DNA from 3 places in the Micromonospora luteifusca genome. Region 1 is predicted to be linked to each of the others. Evidence: predicted binding sites of a transcription regulator. Region 1 holds the regulator's gene; each other region holds the start of a gene.
What was found. The regulator HrcA, encoded in region 1, represses chaperone genes, less so after heat shock. The targets are predictions, from matches to a motif close to GGTTNGCACNCTCNNNNNGAGNGTGCNAACC.
Positions count from the first base shown of each region.

Region 2: the regulator HrcA is predicted to act here: its motif matches at 6,133-6,163, upstream of groES (co-chaperone GroES).
Region 3: the regulator HrcA is predicted to act here: its motif matches at 3,404-3,434, upstream of groL (chaperonin GroEL).

Region 1 covers NZ_JAFBBP010000001.1:1,763,523-1,771,284, forward strand. Annotated here, with positions in the region: gene JOD64_RS07530 (serine hydrolase domain-containing protein) at 1-475, opposite strand, end outside; gene JOD64_RS07535 (histidine triad nucleotide-binding protein) at 543-902, opposite strand; gene JOD64_RS07540 (SDR family NAD(P)-dependent oxidoreductase) at 950-1,711, shown strand; gene JOD64_RS07545 (16S rRNA (uracil(1498)-N(3))-methyltransferase) at 1,734-2,468, opposite strand; gene dnaJ (molecular chaperone DnaJ) at 2,470-3,618, opposite strand; gene hrcA (heat-inducible transcriptional repressor HrcA) at 3,689-4,711, opposite strand; gene JOD64_RS07560 (DUF4870 domain-containing protein) at 4,937-5,581, shown strand; gene hemW (radical SAM family heme chaperone HemW) at 5,651-6,874, opposite strand; gene JOD64_RS07570 (enoyl-CoA hydratase-related protein) at 6,894-7,703, shown strand.
Region 2 covers NZ_JAFBBP010000001.1:2,351,421-2,359,182, forward strand. Annotated here, with positions in the region: gene JOD64_RS10245 (SDR family NAD(P)-dependent oxidoreductase) at 85-828, shown strand; gene JOD64_RS10250 (low temperature requirement protein A) at 947-2,116, opposite strand; gene JOD64_RS10255 (molybdopterin-dependent oxidoreductase) at 2,174-3,847, opposite strand; gene groL (chaperonin GroEL) at 3,974-5,614, opposite strand; gene groES (co-chaperone GroES) at 5,685-5,993, opposite strand; gene JOD64_RS10270 (THUMP-like domain-containing protein) at 6,259-7,455, shown strand; gene JOD64_RS10275 (sugar ABC transporter substrate-binding protein) at 7,707-7,762, shown strand, end outside.
Region 3 covers NZ_JAFBBP010000001.1:2,712,924-2,720,685, reverse strand. Annotated here, with positions in the region: gene paaN (phenylacetic acid degradation protein PaaN) at 1-794, shown strand, start outside; gene JOD64_RS12100 (GNAT family N-acetyltransferase) at 1,096-1,626, opposite strand; gene JOD64_RS12095 (cold-shock protein) at 1,865-2,068, shown strand; gene JOD64_RS12090 (hypothetical protein) at 2,616-3,356, shown strand; gene groL (chaperonin GroEL) at 3,629-5,251, shown strand; gene JOD64_RS12080 (hypothetical protein) at 5,308-5,556, opposite strand; gene JOD64_RS12075 (GNAT family N-acetyltransferase) at 5,643-6,578, opposite strand; gene JOD64_RS12070 (S8 family serine peptidase) at 6,630-7,762, opposite strand, start outside.

The sequences.
Region 1 (7,762 bases):
GACCCAGGTTGGAGTAGTGGAACCGGCGGCCCGTCGGCAGCACCCGCTCGGCCCGGTCCAGCTCAGCCAGCAACTGCTCGGCGTCCGGCGCGCGCAGGCTGTCCCAGACGTCGCCGAACGGCTCGCGTTGCAGGCCACCGGTGTGCGACAGCAACCGGCGGACGGTCAACTCGCCGTGCGCGGGGAGATCCAGGTGCCGGCCGATCGGGTCGTCCAGGCCCAGCAGCCCGTCGTCGCGGCACTGGAGGACGAGCACCGCGGTGAAGGTCTTGGTGATCGAGCCGATCCGGAACTGGGTGCCCGGCCCCAGCGGGTTGTCGGTGCCGGTCGCGCCGATGGTGCAGCTCCAGAGCGGTCGGTCGGCCCGGTGCAGCGCCGCCGACACCGCCGGCACCCGGGCGTCGGCCTGCACCCGCCGGACCAGCCGGCCAAGGCGCTCGTCCACTCGGGATTCCGGCGCCGGACCGGCGCTCACGCCGCCGCTCCGCTTCGCTGCGCGCCGGCGCGAGGCGCCAGGCTGCTGGTTCGCTCGCTGCGCTCGCTCATGTCAGGTCCCGAGCGAGCATCGGGCCGAGCGGTGCGCCACCGAGCAGGTGTGCGTGCGCGTGGAACACTTCCTGCCCGCCGTACGCGCCGGTGTTGAACATCAGCCGGAAACCGTCGCCGAGCAGGCCCTCGTCCTCGGCCACCGCCGCGGACGTCGCCAGCACGTCCGCGGTCAACGCCGGGTCACCCTGGGCGAGCGTGGCGATGTCCGCGTAATGCTCCTTCGGAATGACCAGGACGTGCACCGGCGCCTTCGGGTCGATGTCACGGAAGGCGAGCGTGGTGTCGGTCTCCCGGACCACGGTGGCCGGGATCTCCCCGGCGACGATGCGGCAGAACAGGCAATCGGATCCCATCGGGGCAGTGTAAGTAGGGGCGCGACGGCTCAGGCAGGATGGCCGGCATGACAGATCGAGCGGTACTCGTGACCGGTGCCTCACGCGGGATCGGCCGCGCGGTGGCGACGGCGTTCGCGACCAGTGGTGATCGGGTGGCGATCCACCACCGCGACTCCGGCGACGCGGCCGAGGAACTGCGCGCGCAGTTGCCCGGCACCGGGCACGTGGTGGTCCGTGCCGACCTCACCGACCCGGACGCGGTCCGGGCCATGGTGGACCGGGCCGCCGAGCTGCTCGGCGGTCTGGACGTGCTGGTCAACAACGCCGGGATGTACGGCGACCGGGACGACCCGCACCCCGTCTTCGGCGCCTCCTACGAGCAGTGGCAGAAGCGCTGGCGGCAGGTGCTGGAGACCAATCTGACCGGGGCGGGCAACGTCACCTGGTGCGCTGCCCAGCACATGCGGGAACGCGGCGGCCGGATCGTCAACGTCTCGTCCCGAGGTGCGTTCCGCGGCGAGCCGGACCAGCCGGCGTACGGCGCCAGCAAGGCGGGGCTGAACGCACTGGGCCAGTCCCTCGCCGTGGCGCTCGCGCCGTACGGCATCACGGTCGCCACCGTCGCGCCGGGCTTCGTGGCGACCGACATGACCACCGAGCACCTGCGCGGGGAGCAGGGCGCGGCCATCCGGGCGCAGAGCCCGTTCGGTCGGGTGGCCCGACCGGAGGAGATCGCCGCCGCCGTGCACTGGCTGGCCTCGCCGGAGGCCGAATGGACCTCCGGCACGATCGTCGACCTCAACGGAGCTTCCTACCTGCGTAGCTGAACCACGAGCGGCAGGGTTGGGACTACCAGCGGCCGAGCCGGGCGGCGAGCACGCTGAGCGCCGCCACGCCGGCGGTGGAGGTACGCAGCACGGCCGGCCCGAGCCGCACCGGCCGGCCGCCGGCCTCCTGGAAAGCCGTCAGCTCGGCCGGGGCGATGCCACCTTCCGGCCCCACCACCAGGACGATCTCACCGGAGGACGGCAGCTCGGCGGTGGTCAGCCGCTCCTGGGCCTCCTCGTGCAGCACGAACCCGGCGGCGGCACCGGCGATCCGGCGGGCCACCGTCGCGGTGGACTCGTCGGGCGCACCGGCCACCACCGGCAGCCAGGGGCGGCGCGCCTGCTTGGCCGCCTCCCGGGCGGTGGCCACCCACTTGTCCCGGGCGCGTACGCCACGGTCGCCGCGCCACTGCGTCACCGAGCGGGACGCCGCCCAGGGCACGATCTCGTCGACCCCGACCTCGGTCATCGCCTGCACGGCCAGCTCACCCCGGTCGCCCTTGGCGATGCCCTGCACGGTCACCAGCCGGGGTACGGGCGCGTCCGCGTACCCCCGCGAGGTGATGGTGACCTCCAGGCTGCCCCGGCCGACCGCGGTGACCACCGCGGTGGCCGTGCCGCCCCGACCGTCGGCGAGCAGCAACTCCTCGCCGACGCGCAGCCGCTGCACGGTCGCGGCGTGGTGCCCCTCCGGGCCGTCCAGGGTGAATGCGTCGCCGGTGGGCAGCGCCTCGACCAGGAACAGCGGCGCGGACACCTCAGGCGTGCCCGTTGAACGCGTCGCGCATCCGGGAGAAGAAGCCGCCCTGCTTGGACAACTCGGCGACCTCCTCACCGCGGGTCTTGGCGAAGTCGCGCAGCATCTTCTCCTGGTCCGGGTCGAGCTTTGTCGGCGTCCGGACGTCCAGGTGCACGTAGAGGTCGCCGCGGCCGGTGCCGCGCAGGTGTGGCACACCCCGGGCGCGCAGCCGCAGCGTGCTGGCCGGCTGGGTGCCGGCCTTGACGTCGACCGTCTCCTCGCTGTCCAGGGTCTTGATGGTCAGGCGGGTGCCGAGCGCCGCCGCGGTCATCGGCACGGTGACGCGGCAGTGCAGGTCGTCGCCCTTGCGGGAGTACACGTCGTGCGGCCGCTCGTGGATCTCCACGTAGAGGTCACCGGCCGTGCCGCCACCCGGGCCCACCTCGCCCTGCTGGGCCAGCCGGATCCGCATGCCGTCCTCGACGCCGGCCGGGATCTTGACGGTCAGCGAGCGGCGGGTGCGCACCCGTCCGTCGCCGGCGCAGGTGGGGCAGGGGTGCGGGATGGTGGTGCCGTAGCCCTGGCACACGGTGCACGGCCGGGCGGAAACCACCTGGCCGAGGAAGGTGCGCTGCACCGACTGCACCTCACCCCGCCCGGCGCACGCCTCGCAGGTCGCCAGGTGGGTGCCGGCGGCCGTGCCCGCTCCGGAGCAGGTGGTGCAGAGCACGGCGGTGTCGACGGTGATCGGCGCCTCGACGCCGAACGCCGTCTCGTGCAGGTCCAACTCGAGTCGCAGGATCGCGTCGGCACCCGGGCGGGTACGCGGACGCGGGCCACGGGCGCCACCGGCCGCGCCACCGAAGAACGCGTCCATGATGTCCTGGAAACCGACGAACGGGCCGGCACCACCCGGACCACCCGGGCCGCCAGCGCCGCCCCCGCCACCCGGGGCGAGCGGGTCGCCACCCAGGTCGACGATCTGCCGCTTCCGGTCGTCCGAGAGGACCTCGTACGCGGCGTTGATGTCCTTGAACTTCTCCTGAGCCTCCGGGTCCGGATTGACGTCCGGGTGGAACTGGCGCGCCAACTTGCGGTAGGCGCGCTTGATCTCGTCATCGGAGGCTTCCCGGCTCACACCGAGAATGCCGTAGTAGTCCCTGGCCACTGCGTTCCGTGTCCTCATGTTCGTCTCGCGTTGCGCCGATCCGGCGGCAGCCGGCCGTCGGCCCTGACTGTCAGTTCTGGGCCAGCAACTCGCCCACGTAGCGTGCCACGGCGCGCACCGTGGCGATATTGCCGGGGTAGTCCATCCGGGTGGGCCCCAGCACCCCCAGGCCGCCGACGATCGTGGCGCCGGGGCCGTACCCGGTGCTGACCACGGAGGCGGCGCGCAGGTTGTCGAACTCGTTCTCGTCGCCGATCAGCACCCGGGTCGTGCTCGGCTCGGTCTCGCCGATGAGCTTGAGGAGCACGACCTCCTCCTCCAGCGCCTCGAGGATCGGCCGCAGCGAACCCTGGAAGTCGAGCAGGCCGCCCCGGGTGAGGTTGGCGGTGCCGGCCAGGGCGATGCGTTCCTCGTGGCGCTCGACCAGCGTCTCCAGGAGCACCGTGGCGAGGGTGGTCATCGTCGGACGCAGCTCGGCCGGCGCCTCTTCGACAAGCGCCTGCACCAACGGCGGGGTGTCGGACAGCCGGGCACCGGCGAGCTTTTCGTTGACCAACCGACGCAGGTCGGTGACGTTGTCGGCGGGCACCGGCCCGGGCAGCTCCACCAGCCGCTGCTCCACGCGCCCGGTGTCGGCGATCATGACGAGCATCAGCCGGGTGGTGGAGATCGGCACCAGCTCCAGGTGACGAACCGAGGAACGAGCCAGGCTCGGGTACTGCACGACGGCCACCTGCCGGGTCAGCTGAGCGAGCAGCCGCACCGTGCGGTGCACCACGTCGTCGAGGTCGACCGCGCCGACCAGGAAGCGCTCGATGGCCCGGCGCTCGGCCGGGGTGAGCGGCTTGACCCGGGACAACCGGTCGACGAAGAGGCGGTAGCCGCGATCGGTGGGCACCCGGCCGGCGCTGGTGTGCGGCTGCCGGATGTAGCCCTCTTCCTCCAGCACGGCCATGTCGTTGCGGACCGTGGCCGGGGAGACGCCGAGCTGGTGCCGCTCGACCAGCGCCTTGCTGCCGACCGGCTCCTGGGTGGAGACGTAGTCCTCGACGATCGCGCGGAGCACGGCGAGCTTCCGGTCGTCGAGACCCATTCTCCGCACCTCCTGTCGCACGTCGGCCGCCGGCGCCATGGGCCGGCCGAGCCGTCCTGGCACTCGACTGTAACGAGTGCCAGTCTACGTCGGCGTACCCGCCGGCGCGATGATCAACGGCGGCTCATCGCTGCGGCCCGCGCCACCCCGCTGGGCCGATCGGCCCAGACTGCCGGGCGGAGTCGCTCTGGTGCGGCGTTGCCACGGGCCTCTACCGTGACATCCATGACTGAACCTCCTCGCCCTCCCGGAGCGGGTGAGCCCGGCGACTACCCGCCGGAGCCGACCTCCCCGAGTTCTTTCCCGTCGGCCGAGCCGCCCACCGCACCACTGTCCGGGGCACCCGGCCCGGGCGGCTATCCCCCGGCCGGTGGCTATCCGCCGCCCACCGGTGACCAACCGCCGTCAGGTGGCTACCCTCCGGCGGGTGGCTATCCGCCGCCCGGCGGTTACCCCCCGCCCGGCGGTTACCCCGCTGGCGGCTACCCGACCGGTGGCGCCTACGGCGGCCCCGGCGGCGGCTATGCCAACAACGAGGACAAGACCTGGGCGTTGGTCGCGCACTTCGGCGGCGCCGCCGGCATGATCATCAGCGGCGGCGTGCTCGGCTGGATCGCCCCGCTGGTGGCGATGCTGGCACGCGGCAACCAGTCCCCGACGGTGCGGGCGCACGCTGTGGCAGCGCTCAACTTCCAGCTCATCTGGTCGATCGTCGGTCTGGTCGGCTGGGTGCTGTCCTGCATCCTGATCGGCTTCATCGGGGTCGGGGCGGCCATCATCCTCGGTGCCGTGTTCGGCATCATCGCTGGCATCAAAGCCAACGAGGGCCAGCTCTACCGCTACCCGCTCTCTGCGAGCTTCATCAAGTGAACCGGTCCGGCCGCTCCCCCGGCCGGCCCGCAGCACCCGCTGCCCCGCTCCGGGGCAGCGGGAGCCCACTCAGGGCAGCAGGTCGCGCACGACCGCGTCGGCGAGCAACCGCCCGCGCAGGGTGAGCACCGCCCGACCGGCCCCGTACTCATCGGCGTCCAGCAGGCCGTCGGCCAGCGCCCGCTCCGCACCGGCCCGGCCGGTGCCGTCGAGCACCGCCAGCGGCAGGCCACTGGCGAGTCGCAGCCGGAGCATCACGTCCTCCATGTGCGCCTCGTCGACCGTGAGCACCTCCCGGGCCAGGCCGGGAGACGCACCCGCGGCCAACCGCTGGGCGTACGCCGAGGGGTGTTTGACGTTCCACCAGCGCACCCCGCCGACGTGGCTGTGCGCCCCCGGCCCCAGCCCCCACCAGTCCGCGCCGGTCCAGTAGAGCAGGTTGTGCCTGCAACGCGCCTCGTCGGTGCGGGCCCAGTTGGAGACCTCGTACCAGGAGAGCCCGGCCGCGTCGAGCGCGGCCTCCGCGGCGAGGTAACGGTCCGCGGCCACGTCGTCACTGGGGTACGCCAGCTCGCCGCGTTTCATCCGGGCGGCGAGCCGGGTGCCGTCCTCGACGATCAGGGCGTACGCGCTGACGTGGTCCACCCCGGCCGCCACGACCTGGTCCAGTGAGGCGGCGAAGTCCTCGGCCCGCTCCCCCGGTGTCCCGTAGATCAGATCCAGGTTGACGTGCTCGAACCCGGCGTCCCGCGCCTCCAGGGCGGCGGCGGTGGCCCGGCCTGCGCTGTGTTTGCGGTCCAGGATCGCCAGCACTCCCGGTGCGGCGGACTGCATGCCCAGCGAGATCCGGGTGTAGCCGGCGGCCCGCAGCAGCTTCAACGATTCCGGGGTGACCGATTCCGGGTTCGCCTCGGTGGTGACCTCGGCGTCGGCGGCCAGCCCCCAGGTGCGGTCGATGCCGTCGAGGATGCGGGCCAGGTCGTCGGCGGGGAGCAGGGTGGGCGTGCCGCCGCCGACGAAGACGGTGTCGACCCGGGGCGGCGGGCTGTCGCCGAGCACCCGGGCCGCCAGTGCCAGCTCGGCCAGGACGGTGTCGGCGTACCCCTCGCGGCTGGCCCCACCACCCAGCTCGGCCGCCGTGTAGGTGTTGAAGTCGCAGTAGCCGCAGCGACTGGCGCAGAACGGGACGTGCACGTACACGCCGAAGCCGCGCGCGCCGACCGCCGTGGTGGCGGTGGCGGGCAGCGATCCGTCTACGGGGACGGTCTCACCATCTGGAAGGACGCCGGGCATGGCCACTAGTGTGCCCGGCATGACCTCTCCCGACGTCCTCGTGCGGGTCGCCACGGCCCGTGGGGTGACCACCCTCACCCTGGACAGCCCGCACAACCGCAACGCGCTCTCCACCGGGCTGATGACCCAACTGCTGGCCGGGCTGGCGGACGCGGTCGCCGACGACGCGGTCCGAGTGATCGTGCTCGACCACACCGGCCCGGTCTTCTGCTCGGGAGCTGACCTGAAGGAGACCGCCGCGGCGTACGCCAGTGGGACGGTGCCCGCCGGGATGCTGGGCGACGTGCTCGCCGCGCTCTGGGAGTGCCCGAAGCCGGTGCTGGCCCGGGTCGCCGGGCCGGCGCGAGCCGGTGGGCTGGGCCTGATCGCCGCCGCCGATCTGGCGGTCTGCGCCGATCAGGCGACGTTCGCGTTCACCGAGGTGCGGATCGGGGTGATCCCGGCGGTGATCTCGGCGACCGTGCTGCCTCGGCTGCACCCGCGCGCCGCCGCCGAGCTGTACCTGACCGGGGACACCTTCGACGGGCGACGGGCCGCCGAGATCGGCCTGGTCACGGCCTCCGTGCCGGCGGACGACCTGGACGCGGCGGTGCGGCGTTTCTGCGACTCGCTGGTACGCGGCGCGCCCGGCGCGTTGGCCGGCGCGAAGGAGCTGCTGCGCCGGCCGGGCAACGCCGAGCTGCGTGGCGACCTGGCCCGGCTGGCTGCTCTCTCGACCGGCTATTTCCTCTCCGACGAGGGGCGCGAGGGGGTCACCGCCTTCCGGGAGAAGAGATTGACTCGATGGGTGGCCGCTCTGGACGGTGGTTCCGGCGATCAGGCCGAGTAAGGCCGGGGACGGGTAGGGCCGGGGCCGGCGGGGACGCCACCTGCGAGGGGTGGTGCCCC
Region 2 (7,762 bases), 590 kb from region 1:
CCCGTGGACGACTTGCACCCACTGGTCGGGACAGCCCCGACGGAAGCCGCCGCCTGGCGAAACTGAATGTGGGTGGAAATGACGATGACAGACCTTCGAGGAAAGTCGGCGCTGGTAACCGGTGGCAACAGCGGTATCGGCCGGGCGACTGCGCTGGCGTTGGCCACGCTCGGTGCCCATGTGGTGATCTCCGGGCGGGACGAGACCCGGGGTGGCGACGTGGTCCGGGAAATCCGTGCGGCGGGCGGACAGGCGGACTTCCTGGTCGCCGATCTGCGTGACGAGGCCTCGGCCCGGTCCCTGGCCGCACAGACCAGGCAACTCGTCGGGCAGGTGGACGTACTGGTCAACAACGCCGGTATCTACCCGTTCGGCCCCACCGAGCAGACCACCGAGCAGGACTTCGACTCGGTGTTCGCGCTGAACGTGAAGGCCCCGTACTTCCTGGTCGCCGAACTCGCGCCGGAGATGGCGAAGCGCGGCCATGGCACGATCATCAACCTGACGACCATGGTCGCCGAGTTCGGTCAGGCGGGGATGAGCCTCTACGGGTCGAGCAAGGCCGCGCTGGTCCTGCTCACGAAGTCCTGGGCCGCCGAGTACGGGCCTCAGGGCGTTCGGGTGAACGCGGTAAGCCCCGGCCCGACCCGCACCGAGGGCACCGCCGGCATGGGCGAGAACCTCGACCAGCTGGCCGCCATGGCGCCGGCCGGCCGGCCCGGTTCGGCCGAGGAGATCGCCGAGGCGGTCGCCTTCCTGGCAACCGAGCGGTCGAGCTTCGTGCACGGCGCGGTGCTGCCCGTCGATGGTGGACGAATCGCCGTCTGAGGTGCGGCACCACCCCGCAGCCCGCCCCACGCTGCCTCAGCCGTGGGGCGGGCCGCGGTCGGCCGAGTCGGGCCACCTGTGCGTGACCGACGGCCGCGGCACCACGGCGGAAGGGCCGTCAACGGGACCGGCCCGAAGCGGCACGTTGTTCGACGACCGCCAGCACCACCCACGCCGCAGCCACGAGCCACACCGCCGCAAGCGGCGGCAGTCCCCCCAGCGCGACCACCAGCGCGACGAGTCCCACCCCGGCCTGAGCCAGCGCGACCCAGCGGCTGACCGGCAGGCTGATTCCCCGGTAGATGATGACGCAACCGACGATCATCACCAGCTGACTGCCGCCCAGCAGTCGCCCGGCCACATCATGTCCGGGACCTCGGTTGGCCGCCTCCTCCGCCGCCAACTCGACGGCGACACCAGCGGTGACGATCGCGGCGTAGACCAACAGGTGCCCGTAGGCGTAGAGGTAGCTCCGGACCACCGCCTGCCGCCCGCCGCGCAGGGCCCTGTTTCCCGCTTCGCTGTCGAACGTGGCGACGAAGTACACCCACCAGACCCCGCTGGCGATGACGAACCCGCCGATCCCGATCGCCACCGAGACACCGTGCCAACCCGTGGCGTCGATCCCGTTCGCGACCGACAGGACCGCCTCTCCGAGCACGACGATGGTGAAGAGACCGAACCGCTCGGGCATGTGGGACGTCTGGGTCGGCGCCCGGCGTACCAGGGCGTAGGCCAGTGGTCCGGCGATCGTGGCGTTGACGACGAGTGCGGCGCTCCAGACCCCGTACCGCGTCGGTGGGGACACCAGGAGCGAACCACACCAGAGCCCGGCGGCGAGCAGGAAGCCGGTGGCGTTCCACCAGCAGAATTCCCGTGCCTCGACATCGAGCCAGCCCACGAACGCATACATCACGGTGAGCAGCGCCAGCAGCAGGCCGTAGATCACCGCGAAGCGGCTGGCGTCGGCAGCGGCGCCACCGGGGAGGGAAGCCGCCAACGCCAGCACCCCCAGCATCGCGGTCAGCTGCGCCAGGCGGCTCGGTGGGCGGTCATCGTCGAAGAGGTCAGCGAAATAGGAGAAGCTGAACCAGAGCCACCAGATCACGCTGATCAGGCCGGCGAAAACCAGCACTCCGCGGGCCGACGGATCCTCCACCAGCCGCTGACCGAGCCGGAGCACCGCGACCACGAACACCAGGTCGAAGAAGAGCTCCAGCCAGCTGGCCCGGCGCGCCACGCCGTAGCCATGGATCAGGGAGCGCCTGCCGGGACGCCGGGCCTCCACGGGCTGAGGTTAGCGAGGATCGGGCACCGATTGGCCTCGGTTGGCCAGTATCGGGACTCAGCGGACGGTGACGGTGACCGAGTGCCAGCCAGTGGCGCCGTCCGGGACCACGCCCTGCGTACGCTCGGTCTGGGTCTCGCCGGTTGCGTCCGTCGCCCGGACCTGGAGCCGGTGCTCGCCCGGCGTGGCGTCCCAGCGCCAGGACCACTGGACCCAGGTGTCCACCGACACGGTCGGTGCCAGCTCTGCCTGCTGCCACTCTCCGCCGTCGACGCGTACCTCGACTTGGCGGATGCCCCGGTGTTGCGCCCAGGCCACCCCAGCGACGGTCACCGGCCCGGTGGTCAGGCGGTTGCGCCGCCGGGGCGTGTCGATCCGCGACTGAGTCTTGATCGGCCCTTGGGCGGACCAGCCACGCGGCACCCAGTACGCGTCGAAGTCGGCGAACCGGGTCAGCTCCAGCTCGGTCACCCACTTGCAGGCTGACACGTACCCGTAGAGGCCGGGCACCACCATCCGGACCGGGAAGCCGTGCTCGACCGGCAGCGGCTCGCCGTTCATGCCGACCGCCAACAGCGCGTCCCGCCCGTCGCGCAGCGCGGCGGTGGGGGTGCCGCAGGTCCAGCCGTCGACCGACCGGCCGACGACCTGGTCGGCGTCCGCGTCCGGCTCGACTTCGTCCAGCAATTCGCGAAGGGGTACGCCGAGCCAGCGGGCGTTGCCGATCAGGTCCCCGCCCACCTCGTTGGAGACGCAGGCCAGCGTCACGTACCGCTCGACGAGCGGCCGGGCCAGCAGGTCCGCGTAGCTGTAGGTGCGCTCGGTGCCGACCCGTCCGTGGATTCGCAGCCGCCAGGTGTCCGGGTCCACCTGGGGCACCACGAGCGCGGTGTCGATCCGGTAGAACCCGAAGTTCGAACTGACGTAGGGCGCTACCTGTGCCAGCGAGAGGTCCGCGCCGGCCGGCACGGCCGGCGCGGGGGAGGCCGGCGCGGGCAACCGGATCGCGTCCCGGGCGGCGGACACTCCGCGTCGGCCGGCGAGCCAACGTCCACCGAGACCGCCGACCAGGGCCGTGCCGAGCAGCACCCCACTGCCGGTGAGGAACCGTCGCCTCGACTCCGGGTCGACGACCGGCGACAGCGCGCTCGACCCGGCCACCACCGCAGGCTCAGCCGAGGGCTCGGCCGAGGGCCCAGACGGAGGCCCAACCGTGGGCCCACCTGGAGGCCCAGAGGACGGGTCGGCTGGCGACGCCTGTGCGATCGGGGTGGGTGGTGACCAGGGCCAGGGGTCCAGCTCGAACGGGCCTTCGATGAACAGCCAGAGCACCAGGGCGCCCAGGCCGGCACCGACCAGTGACGGCAGGGCGTCGGCGGCATCCGCACCGGGGCGGGTCAGCGCGGCGGCCACACCGATGGCACCGAACGCGCCGATGCCGGCCAGGCCGAGCGCGACCCGGCGGACCGCCAGTACACCGAACAGCGCGGCGAACCCTCCGAGCAACAGGCCCGTGAGGACCAGCAGTGCGATCTTGTCGGCGGTGCCGAAGACGTCGATGGCGAACTGCTTCAGCGACTCGGGGACGGCGTCGACGACCACCCCGCCGACCGCGACCAGGGGCGCCGACCGGGGACCCGTCAACACTGCCACCGGTTCGGCGATCCCGATCGCGACAGCGGCGGCGGTCACTCCGGCCAGCGCGGCGTACCGCCGCGACGTGGTGCTCATCGGCCCAGTGTGCGCGATCATCTCACCCGGTCGCCAACAACGTCAGCGTCCGGTAATGATCCGCGAAGACGAACCGGGGCGCACCGTCGTACGACGGTGCGCCCCGGACGGGTGTCGCTTACCGGGTCAGAAGCCCGGGCCGTGCTGGTGGCCGTGGCCGTGGCCGTGCCCACCGGCGGCGGCCGGCTCGGCCTGCTCCGGCTTCTCCACCACGAGGCTCTCCGTGGTGAGCAGCAGACCGGCGATCGAGGCGGCGTTGGTGACCGCGTTGCGGGTCACCTTCACCGGGTCGATGATGCCGGCCTTGACCAGGTCGACGTACTCGCCCTTGGCAGCGTCGAGGCCGTTGCCCCACTCCAGGTCGGCGACCTTCTGCGTCACGACGTAGCCGTCGTGACCGGCGTTCTGCGCGATCCAGCGCAGCGGCTCGACGAGCGACTTGCGCACGACCGAGACGCCGACCTTCTCGTCACCGGTGAAGCCCAGGTCGTCATCGAGCACCGACAGGATCTGCACCAGCGCGGCGCCGCCACCGGGCACGGTGCCCTCCTCGACCGCAGCCTTGGTCGCCGCGATGGCGTCCTCGATGCGGTGCTTGCGCTCCTTCATCTCGACCTCGGTCGCCGCACCAGCCTTGATGACGGCGATGCCACCGGAGAGCTTTGCCAGCCGCTCGGCCAGCTTCTCCCGGTCCCAGTCGGAGTCGGAGGCCTCGATCTCCTTGCGGATCTGGGACACCCGGTCGGCGACGTCGGCCTTCTGGCCACCGCCGTCGACGATCGTGGTGTTCTCCTTGTCGACCACGACGCGCCGAGCGGTGCCGAGCACCTCGAGGCCGACCTGGTCAAGCTTGTAGCCCAGTTCCGGGGCGACCAGCTCGGCGCCCGTGGAGATCGCGATGTCCTGGAGCATCGCCTTGCGCCGGTCACCGAAGCCGGGGGCCTTGACCGCGCAGACCTTGAGGGTCTTGCGCAGCGAGTTGACCACCAGGGTGGAGAGCGCCTGGCCGTCCACGTCCTCGGCGATGATCAGCAGGGGCTTGCTGTTCTGCAGGACCTTCTCCAGCAGCGGCAGCAGCTCCTCGATCGCCGAGATCTTCTGGGTGGTGACCAGGATGTACGCGTCCTCAAGGACGGACTCCTGACCCTCCAGGTCGGTGACGAAGTTCGGCGAGATGAAACCTTTGTCGAACTGGAGACCCTCGGTCACGTCCAGTTCGGTGGTGAGCATCGAGCCTTCCTCGACGGTGATGACACCGTCGCGGCCGACCCGCTCCATCGCCTCGGCGATCAGATCGCCGATCGTGGCGTCCTGCGCGGAGATCGTCGCCACGTTCGCGATCGACTCCTTGCTGGTGACCTCCGCGGCACGGCCGAGCAGCGCCTCGGAGATCTTGGTGGCCGCCGCGTCGATGCCCCGCTTGAGACCGGCCGGGTTGGTCCCGGCGGTCACGTTGCGCAGGCCCTCACGAACCATCGCCTGGGCCAGCACGGTCGCAGTGGTGGTCCCGTCGCCGGCGACGTCGTTGGTCTTGGTCGCCACCTCCTTGACCAGCTGCGCGCCAAGGTTCTCGTACGGGTTGGTGAGCTCGATCTCCTTGGCGATGGTCACACCATCGTTGGTGATCGTCGGCGCACCGAATTTCTTGTCCAGGACGACGTTGCGCCCGCGCGGGCCGAGGGTGACCTTGACCGCGTCCGCGAGGGCGTTGACACCGTGCTCCAGCAGGTGTCGGGCGTCGTCCGAGAAGCTCAGGATCTTCGCCATGAATGTCCCTTCGAAGCGCCATTGCCCCGGCCCGGCGAGCCGGACCGGGGCAATTGCACTGATCGGTTGCTTACTTCTCGATGACCGCGAGGACGTCGCGGGCGGAGAGCACCAGGTACTCCTCGCCGGCGTACTTGACCTCGGTGCCGCCGTACTTCGAGTAGAGGACGGTGTCGCCGACCTGAACGTCAACCGGAACCCGGTTGCCGTTGTCGTCGACGCGCCCCGGGCCCACAGCGAGGACAGTGCCCTCCTGCGGCTTCTCCTTGGCGGTGTCGGGGATCACGATGCCCGACGCCGTGGTGGTCTCAGCCTCGTTCGCCTGGACCACGATGCGGTCCTCGAGCGGCTTGATCGCAACCTTGGTCGCGGTAGTCACGGGCATACCCTCCTGGGGTACTGGTTTCGTTGCTGGCCGGCGGGGCCGACCAGCGTCAATCTGCCTCATGCCACCGGGCGGGGCCGTCGTCGCGGGTGCCGGTCCGCCTGGCGTGCGCACCCGGGTCGCGAGACCCGGAAGCTGGCACCCTCAGGGTGAGAGTGCTAATCGCAGGTTATTCCGTGGCTAGCACTCCGTCAAGGAGAGTGCCAGCGCGTCGCGCCCCGCCAGCCAGGATTTTCGAGTCGACCAGGACAATGACCGGGTGGATCTCGACCAGCTGGCGGCGCTGCGTACCCCCGAGGGGTCGGCCGCGCTCGCGGCGGCGGCCGGGCTGGCCGGCGGTGATCCGCTGGCCGCGGCGTCGGCGCTGCGCGCTGGCGGGGTGCCGCCGACGCTGGCCGCGGCGGCGCTCACCCAGGCCGAACTCCGCCACCGGGCGGTCGGCAAGTTCGGCCCGGCCGCCGCTGGGATGTTCCTCACCCGCCCTGGCCTGGAGCAGGCCACCCGCCGGGTGGTCGCCGACCGTCGGGCCGCCAGGCTGCACGCGGCCGGCGTCCGCACCCTGGCCGACCTCGGCTGCGGCCTCGGCGCGGACGCGCTGGCCGCCGCCCGCGCCGGCATCCGGGTGTACGGGGTGGAGGCCGACCCGGTGACCGCCGCGATGGCCGCCGCCAACGCCGCAGCGGCCGGACTGGCCGACCTGTTCACGGTCGAGTGCGGCGATGCCACCGCGTTCGACGTCTCCCGCGTCGACGGGGTCTTCTGTGACCCGGCCCGCCGCACCACCGGCACCGGACGGCGGATCTTCGACCCGCGCGCCTACTCGCCACCGTGGGACTTCGTCACCGGGCTGGCCGAGCGGGTGCCGCGCACCGTGGTGAAGGTGGCGCCGGGTCTGGACCACGCGCTCATTCCGGCCGGCGCGGAGGCGGAGTGGGTCGGCGTGGACGGCGACCTGGTCGAGGCCGCGCTCTGGTGCGGCGAACTGGCGGAGGTGCCCCGCCGCGCCACTCTCTACCGCCAGCGGGGTGCCGAGGCCCACCGCCACCAGCTCACCGGCTCGGGTGCCGACGAGGCCGCGGTCGGGCCGCCCCGCCGCTACCTGTACGACCCGGACCCGGCGGTGGTACGCGCACACCTCGTCGCCGAACTGGCCGTCGAACTGGACGCCACCCTCGGCGACCCGAGCATCGCCTACCTCTACGCCGACCGCCCGACCCGCACCCCGTACGCGCGCTGTCTGGAGATCACCGACGTGCTGCCGTTCTCACTGAAGCGTCTGCGGGCGCTGCTGCGGGACCGCCGGGTGGGCCGGGTCGAGATCCTCAAGCGGGGTTCGGCGCTCACTCCGGAACAGCTCCGGCGGGATCTGCGGCTGGCCGGCGATGCGGCGGCGAGTCTGGTGCTCACCCGGGTCGGCGGGGCGCCGACAGTGCTCGTCGGTCGGCCGGTCGACTAGGTCCCCCGGTGTGGCGGGGGCGGATCCGGTGGCGCTGACCAGCGTTCGCACCGGGCCTTCGCAGACCCGCTGAAGACTTTCATGACGATCAACTCCCCCTGGATACCCGGGGAGTAACAGTCGCGTTGCTGAATTGTTATCGCTGCCAACAAACTTGGCACCTGCGCGGTCTTGTGGAGCTGGTGTGACCCGAAATACGTTGCCGGACACAACAAAACAACACCTCCCCCACCTCCGAAAGGACCCTGCACATGCGTAAGGGGATCCTCACCATCGCCGCCGTGGGCCTGCTCGCGACCGGCGGATT
Region 3 (7,762 bases), 950 kb from region 1:
AGTACGGCGACTGGCTGGAGACGCACGCCCGGCAAGCGTCGGTCTACACCGAGAAGGCCGGCCTGAACACGGTCGTCATCGACTCCACCGACGACTTCGCCGGGATGTGCCGCAACCTCGGTTTCACGCTGACCCTCTACAGCGGCCAAATGTGCACCACCTCGCAGAACATCCTCATCCCCGCCGGCGGCATCGAGACCGACCAGGGGCGCAAGAGCTTCGACGAGGTGGCCGGCGGAATCGCCGCGGCGGTCGGCAAGCTCACCGCGGACCCGGCCCGAGGCGTGGAGCTGACCGGCGCCATCGTCAACGACGGGGTGCTGGAGCGGCTGGCCGAGGTGACCAAGGTCGGCGAGCCGGTGCTGGAGTCGCGGGCCGTGATCCACCCGTCGTACGCCGACGCGGTGGTGCGTACCCCGACGATCGTGAAACTGACCGCGGACGACGCGGAGACGTACGGCCGGGAGTGGTTCGGGCCGATCTCGTTCGCCATCGCGACCGACTCCACCACGCACAGCCTGGACCTGCTGCGCCGCACGGTCGGCGAGAAGGGCGCGCTCACCGCCGGGGTCTACTCCACCGACGAGGCCGTGCTGGACGCCACCGAGGCGGTCGCGGTCGAGGTCGGGGTGCACCTGTCCTGCAACCTCACCGGCGGGGTCTTCGTGAACCAGTCGGCGGCGTTCTCCGACTTCCACGGCAGTGGCGCCAACGCGGCGGCGAACTCGGCGTTGACCGATGGGGCGTACGTGGCCAATCGATTCCGGATCGTGCAGTCTCGGCGGCACGTCTGATCTGTGGTTGTTGCTTTTGGGCTTTCCGGGGCGGCCCGCCCTGCTTGCGGTTGGGGGTTTCCGGGGCAGCCCGACCCGCTCCGGGCGGTCAGGCTTGATCCCTGCGCGGGTCGGGCTGCCCCGGAAACCCTTTGTGGGCACGGTGGTCGTGGGCGTCTCTGCGCCTGCGCTGTCCCATCAACCCATGATCGTGCTGCAACCAGGATGTAGTGGTAACCGTTTGCGGGGAGGCCACTCGATCCTGGTTGTAGCGCGATCATGGGGTTGGCGGCGTCGACAGCGGGTCATTGCGCGGCGGGGTTCAGGCCGTTCGGCGCATTTGTAGTTCGGTCAGGGCCGGGATCGTGGGGTGGGGGACCCGTACGCCGGTGTCGGTGAAGCCCAGCCGCTGGTAGGCGCGGTAGGCGCGGTTGTTGCCGACCACCACCTCCAGCAGCAGCTCCGGCCGGCCGCAGGCCCGCGACCAGGCGGCCACCCCGTCCACCAGGTCGCCGAGCAGCCCGCCGCCCCGCCAGGCTGGCGTGACGTAAACGGCGTAGATCACGGTCAGCCCCGGCTCGTTCGGGGCGACCGTGCCGCCGGCGTGTCCGACCAGCCGGCCGCCCGGATCGGCGATGAACTGTGCGTTGGTGGGACCGGCCGAGGTGAAGGCGACCCGGGCGGCGAACTCGGTGTGCGGTCGGGCCGCCGCGTCCGCCAGGGTCTCCAGGAAAGCCAACGGTGCGTCGGCGAGCATCTCCAGGCGTAGCGCCCGCATCCGGGCGGCGTCGCCAGGCCGGACCCGGCGGATCTGCGTCTGCCGGAGGGCGGCTGGGCCGGTATCGGTGGTCATGCCCGCATGCCTACCACAGGGGTGGACACCATTTTCCGAGCACGGCTGGAGGCGGTGCCGGAGCGGCCAGAACGGTGCCCGATTTGTGGTCGTGCGCGGTCGTCATCCCTCGTGTAGCGTGCGATTCCGGTCACCTGCTTCAATGGCCGCCATCGATCGCTGGGGCGGTGGTCCGAGGGCGCCCGGCCGCGCCGTGCGCCGGGTCAGGCAACGCTGCGCAGAGTGAGGGAAGTGCACCGTGGCACAGGGCACCGTGAAATGGTTCAACGCCGAAAAGGGCTACGGCTTCATCGCCGTCGACGGCGGTCAGGACGTGTTCGTTCACTTCTCCGCAATCGAGATGGACGGCTACAAGGCGCTGGATGACGGTCAGCGGGTGGAGTTCGAGATCGCCCAGGGGCAGAAGGGCCCGCAGGCCGAGCACGTACGCGTCATCGCCTGAGCTTCCTCCCCGATCGGCCCCCACGTCGGGGCTGCGGCACGGGCGCGCAGCCGGGAAGATCGTGAACCGTTCCAGCCAATGCTGAGGAGCGTTCATGACCGACGAGTCACCCCCGCCCACCCCACCCTCCGGGCCGGGTGAGCCGGGCCCGTCCGAGCCGGGTCCGTCCGAGCCGGGTCCGTCCGAGCCGACCCCGCCCCACGGCGGTTTCAACGCGACGCCGGGCACGGCGTCTGGCTGGGATCCCGCGCGGGGTGCGGCCGGTCCGCCCCCGCAGGGCTGGGCTTACCCGCCACCCGGGGGCTACCCGCCCGGGGTGGGCGCTTACGGCGGACAGCCCGGGTGGGGTCCCTCTGGCGGGCAGCCCGGGGCGGGTCCCTATGGCGGGCAGCCGTGGTATCCGGGGTCGGCAGTCGGCTGGTACCCGCCGGGTTACGGGTTCGACCCGAACGACCCGCTGGTCACTCCCCCCGGTGCCGGTCTTGCCGGATGGTTCAACCGGTGTTGGGCAGCGTTGCGCCGGGGTTGGCGGCAGTTGGTGCCCATCATGCTGCTCACCCAGGTGTTGCCGGCGGCGGTGCTTTCGGTGATCTCCCTCGGTCTGGACCCGACGGCGAAGTGGGCCGCCCAGGCCGAGGCGGATCCGACCGCCGTGCTGCCGGACAATTTCGCCGCCGAGTTGGTGAGCCTCATCGTCGTGCTGGTCGGCGGCAGTTTGTTGATCGGGTTGCTGCAGGCCGCCGGGTGGGCCGCCGGCAGTTGGGTGATCACCCAGCAGGCGGCCGGTCGGCCGGGCAGCCTCGAGTCGGCGCTGCGCTATGGCCTCCGTCGGGCGCTCGGGCTGTGGGGCTGGACCCTGTTGGTCAGCGTGATCGTCGGCGTCGGCCTCTGTTTCTGCGTGCTGCCCGGCATCTACCTGGCGTTCGCGCTGAGCATGGCCGGCCCGGTCTACCTCTTCGAACGCCGCGACCCGATCGGCCGATCGTTCGGGATGTTCCACGCCCGGCTCGGCCTGGTGCTCGGTCGGGTGGCCCTGGTGGCCCTGGCGGTGATCGTCGGCAGCCTGATCCCGGGGGCGCTGGAGGGGGCGGGCACCTCCGCGTTCGGTACGGATCCCTTCGCGTCGCCGGGTGCCGCGACCGGGGCGGTGGCGGTGATCGGGGTCACTGCGGTGCTGGCGCTGCCGGCCCACCTCGCCCAGTTGATCGGTCTGCTGGTGACGTACGCCGAGCAGCGGGCCCATGAGGCGCCGGTGAACACTGCCGGACTGGCCGCGGAACTCGGCTGAGCGGCCCCATCGTGCTTGCACTCGGCAGGGGAGAGTGCTAAACAAGTCATTGGCACTCGCATACCGTGAGTGCCAATGGTCGGGACGGTGGGGCCAGGTTGCACCGGCGTGGAGACGCCGGGGCGGCACATGGCCGGTCGTCGCGGGCTATCCGGCCCGGCCGAAGGACGTCGTCGTCGCCAGGTGGCGACGTCCCAAGGTGCGTACACCAGGCGGCCCATTCGAGGCACACATCTCGGGTGGCCCGTGAGTGTCCAGGAGGACAACGCCGTATGGCCAAGATGATCGCGTTCGACGAAGAGGCGCGCCGCGGCCTCGAGCGGGGCATGAACCAGCTCGCCGACGCCGTAAAGGTGACCCTCGGCCCCAAGGGCCGCAACGTCGTGCTCGAGAAGAAGTGGGGTGCCCCCACCATCACCAACGATGGTGTGAGCATCGCCAAGGAGATCGAGCTCGAGGACCCGTACGAGAAGATCGGCGCTGAGCTGGTCAAGGAGGTCGCCAAGAAGACCGACGACGTTGCCGGTGACGGCACGACGACGGCGACCGTCCTGGCCCAGGCCCTGGTTCGCGAGGGCCTGCGCAACGTGGCCGCTGGCGCCAACCCGATGGCCCTGAAGCGGGGCATCGAGGCTGCGGTCGCGAGCGTCTCGGAGGAGCTGTCCAAGCTCGCCAAGGACGTCGAGACCAAGGAGCAGATCGCCTCCACCGCCTCCATCTCCGCTGGCGACAGCACCGTCGGCGAGATCATCGCCGAGGCGATGGACAAGGTCGGCAAGGAAGGCGTCATCACCGTCGAGGAGAGCAACACCTTCGGGCTGGAGCTGGAGCTCACCGAGGGTATGCGCTTCGACAAGGGCTACATCTCGGCCTACTTCATGACCGACCCGGAGCGTATGGAGGCCGTCTTCGACGACCCGTACATCCTGATCGCCAACAGCAAGATCTCGTCGGTGAAGGACCTGCTCCCGATCCTGGAGAAGGTCATGCAGTCGGGCAAGCCGCTGCTGATCATCGCCGAGGACCTGGAGGGCGAGGCCCTGGCCACCCTGGTGGTCAACAAGGTCCGTGGCACCTTCAAGTCGGTCGCCGTCAAGGCGCCGGGCTTCGGTGACCGCCGCAAGGCCATGCTGACCGACATCGCCATCCTCGCCGGTGGCCAGGTCATCAGCGAGGAGGTCGGCCTCAAGCTCGACGCCGCCAGCCTCGACATGCTGGGCCGCGCCCGCAAGGTCGTGGTGACCAAGGACGAGACCACCATCGTCGACGGTGCCGGTGACGCCGAGCAGATCCAGGGTCGGGTCAACCAGATCCGGGCCGAGATCGACAAGAGCGACTCCGACTACGACCGCGAGAAGCTGCAGGAGCGGCTGGCCAAGCTGGCCGGCGGCGTTGCGGTCATCAAGGTCGGCGCGGCCACCGAGGTCGAGCTCAAGGAGCGCAAGCACCGCATCGAGGACGCCGTTCGCAACGCGAAGGCTGCCGTCGAGGAGGGCATCGTCCCGGGTGGTGGCGTCGCGCTGGTTCAGGCCGGCAAGACCGCCTTCGACAAGCTCGACCTGGTCGGCGACGAGGCGACCGGTGCGAACATCGTCAAGGTCGCGCTGGACGCCCCGCTGCGGCAGATCGCCGTCAACGCCGGCCTCGAGGGTGGCGTCGTGGTGGAGAAGGTCCGTAACCTCGAAGCGGGTCACGGCCTCAACGCCGCCAACGGCGAGTACGTGGACCTGCTGGCCGCGGGCATCATCGACCCGGCCAAGGTGACGCGCTCGGCGCTGCAGAACGCCGCTTCCATCGCGGCGCTCTTCCTCACCACCGAAGCCGTCGTCGCGGACAAGCCGGAGAAGAACCCGGCTGCCCCGGCTGGCCCGGGTGGCGGGGACATGGACTTCTGAGTCCAGTTCCGACACAGAACGGGGCGGGCCGCTGACGCGGTCCGCCCCGTTCGTCGTCAGGTCGGTAGTGGGCGCTGGTTGCGCTGTTTGTGCGCCCGGTCGTACGGCGGAAGCAGCTGGATCGGCGCGTCCACCATCTCCTGCGGCTCCTCGACCACCGACGGTGAGTCGTCGGTGGTCATCTCGGCCAGTTGCTCGGCGTCGCCGTAGTCGAGCCGGTCGAACGGCAGTTGGCCGGGGAGCTCGCCGACCGGTTTCCAGGTGATCGGCGGGCCGTCCTCGGTCTTGTCGTCATCCGTGGTCATGGCTGCCTCCTCTACCAAAACGGTAGGGGGCGTCGATGGCCGGTGCGGGCGAATGGCGCTATCTGGACCAGCGTCCCGTTCGCCCCTTATCGCGCTCCGACCGCTCTCCGGTACAGGAAGAAGACCCGCTCGATCCGGGCGCCCGCGCTGCCGGAATAGAACGGCACCGGCCCCGCCCAGCCGATCTGTGCCCGGTCCAGGCCCGTTGCCTGCTGGTCCCGTAGGCAGCGGCGCAGCAGCACGCCACCGATGCCCGACCCCTCGGCGGCCGGCGCGGTGCCCATCGGCCCGAACCAGCTCGGCCGGGACGACCCGTACGCGGCGAAGCCGAGCACCTCGCCGTCCCGTTCCGCCAGGTGGCAGCCGGCGCCGTCCCGACCCACCGACCCGGCCAGCTCGCCGTCCCACGCGCCACCGAAGGTGGACCTGGCGAACGCGGCCAGCGCCTGCAGGTCAGCCGGCTCCGCCCGGCGTACGGTGACGCCCTGATCGGCCAGCCGCCGCTCGGCCGCCTCGGTGGAGCGCAGTGCCGGCGACCCGTCGTACGACAGGTCGGCGGTCATGTTCCAGGCGGTCCGGTCCTGCTGGTAACCCAACGCGAGGGCGGCGCAGACCGCCGGCGTGTAGCGGACGTCGATGCCCGGCCACGCGTAGTACGGCGGGTTTCCGGCCAGCAGCACCTCGGTCACCGCGCGTTCGGCGAGCACACGCTCGGCCCGGCGGAGCAGCGCCCGGCCGACGCCCCGGCGGCGATGCTCGGGGAGGACCGCGACCAGGTCCACGTGCCCGATGCCCGGCTCGGTCGACGACACCGAGCAGAGCAGCACCCCGACCAGATCCTCGCCCCGGTATGCGCCCAGCCCGACCACCGGTCGGTCGGCGGCGGCCCGGGGCCAGAGCACGTCCACGATGGGGGCCGCCTCGGCGGCGTCCTCGGGAAGGTCGAGGGCCTGCGCACAGAGCCGGACCACGGTGGGAGCCAGGTCGGGGGTCAGTTCGGTGACGATGATCTCGGCGTCCATGGTCGCCGACCCTAGGTCACCGGGGGCTCGGCCCGCACTCCCGCCCCATCCTCACCGCTGAGCGGCTCGGACGGCGGCGAAGGCGTCGACCTGGCCGGCGCCGGTGACGTTCGAGGGGCCACCGCAGGCGTCGGTCGGGTTGCCGGAGCGGTAGGTCGGCGTCGCCGCGGTGGCGGTGTCCCGCAGGATCTGCCGGGTGCGTTTCACGTCGCCGACCAGCGCCGGGTTCGCCGACCACATCAGCGCGACCACCCCGGCCACCTGCGGGGTCGCCATCGAGGTGCCGTCGAGCGCGGCGTACGTGCCGCCCGGCATCGCGGACACCACACCCACACCCGGCGCCAGTACGTCCGGCTTACCCGTGCCGCCCGGCACCGGCCCCCGCGAGGAGAACTCGGCCACCCGGCGCTGCGCGTCCACCGCGCCCACGGTCAACACGTCCGCGTACGGCGCGGGCGGGTCGTCGATCGACGCGCACCACGGGCCGGTGTTGCCGGCTGCGGCGACCACGAAGATCCCGGCGGCGTCGAGTGCCGCGGTGGCCGGCCGCAGTACGCCCCGGTCGCAGCCCTCGATCGCCGGGCAGCCCCACGAGTTGGTCAGCACCTGCGGGGCGCGCTCCGGTCGGCCGTCGGTGAACGGGTCGCCGCCGGCCGGGAACGGCGCCAACATGAACTGCAGGCAGTCCAGGTAGTGCGCCGGGTTGCCGAGGTTGCGGTCCAGGTTGACGCAGCCCACCCACTGCGCGTCCGGCGCCACCCCGATGCCGTCCCGCCCGACCGCGCTGCCCACCGTGTGGGTGCCGTGCCCGCCCTTGTCGGTCGGGTTCCGGCTGCCGTCCCACGGGTCGTACCAGGAGTCGTCCCCGCCACGGAACCCGGCTCGCAGCGCCGGGTGGGCGCCGTCAACTCCCGAATCCGAGCTGCCGACCACGATGCCCGTGCCGGTCACCCCGAGTTGGGACCACACCCGGTCGGCGCCGATCTGGCGGATGTTCCACTCCGGCCCGCTGGGCGGTGGGGCGGTGCCCCGGGTCTGCCCGGCCGGGGCTGGCAGCGGCCGCAGGCGCTGGCTGACCAGCACCCGGGCCACCTCCGGTCGGCGGGCGAGCCAGGCCCGTATCGCTGGGCCGCCGTCCACCTCGACCGCGTTCACCAGGTAGTACGACACCGGGTCGAGTCGTA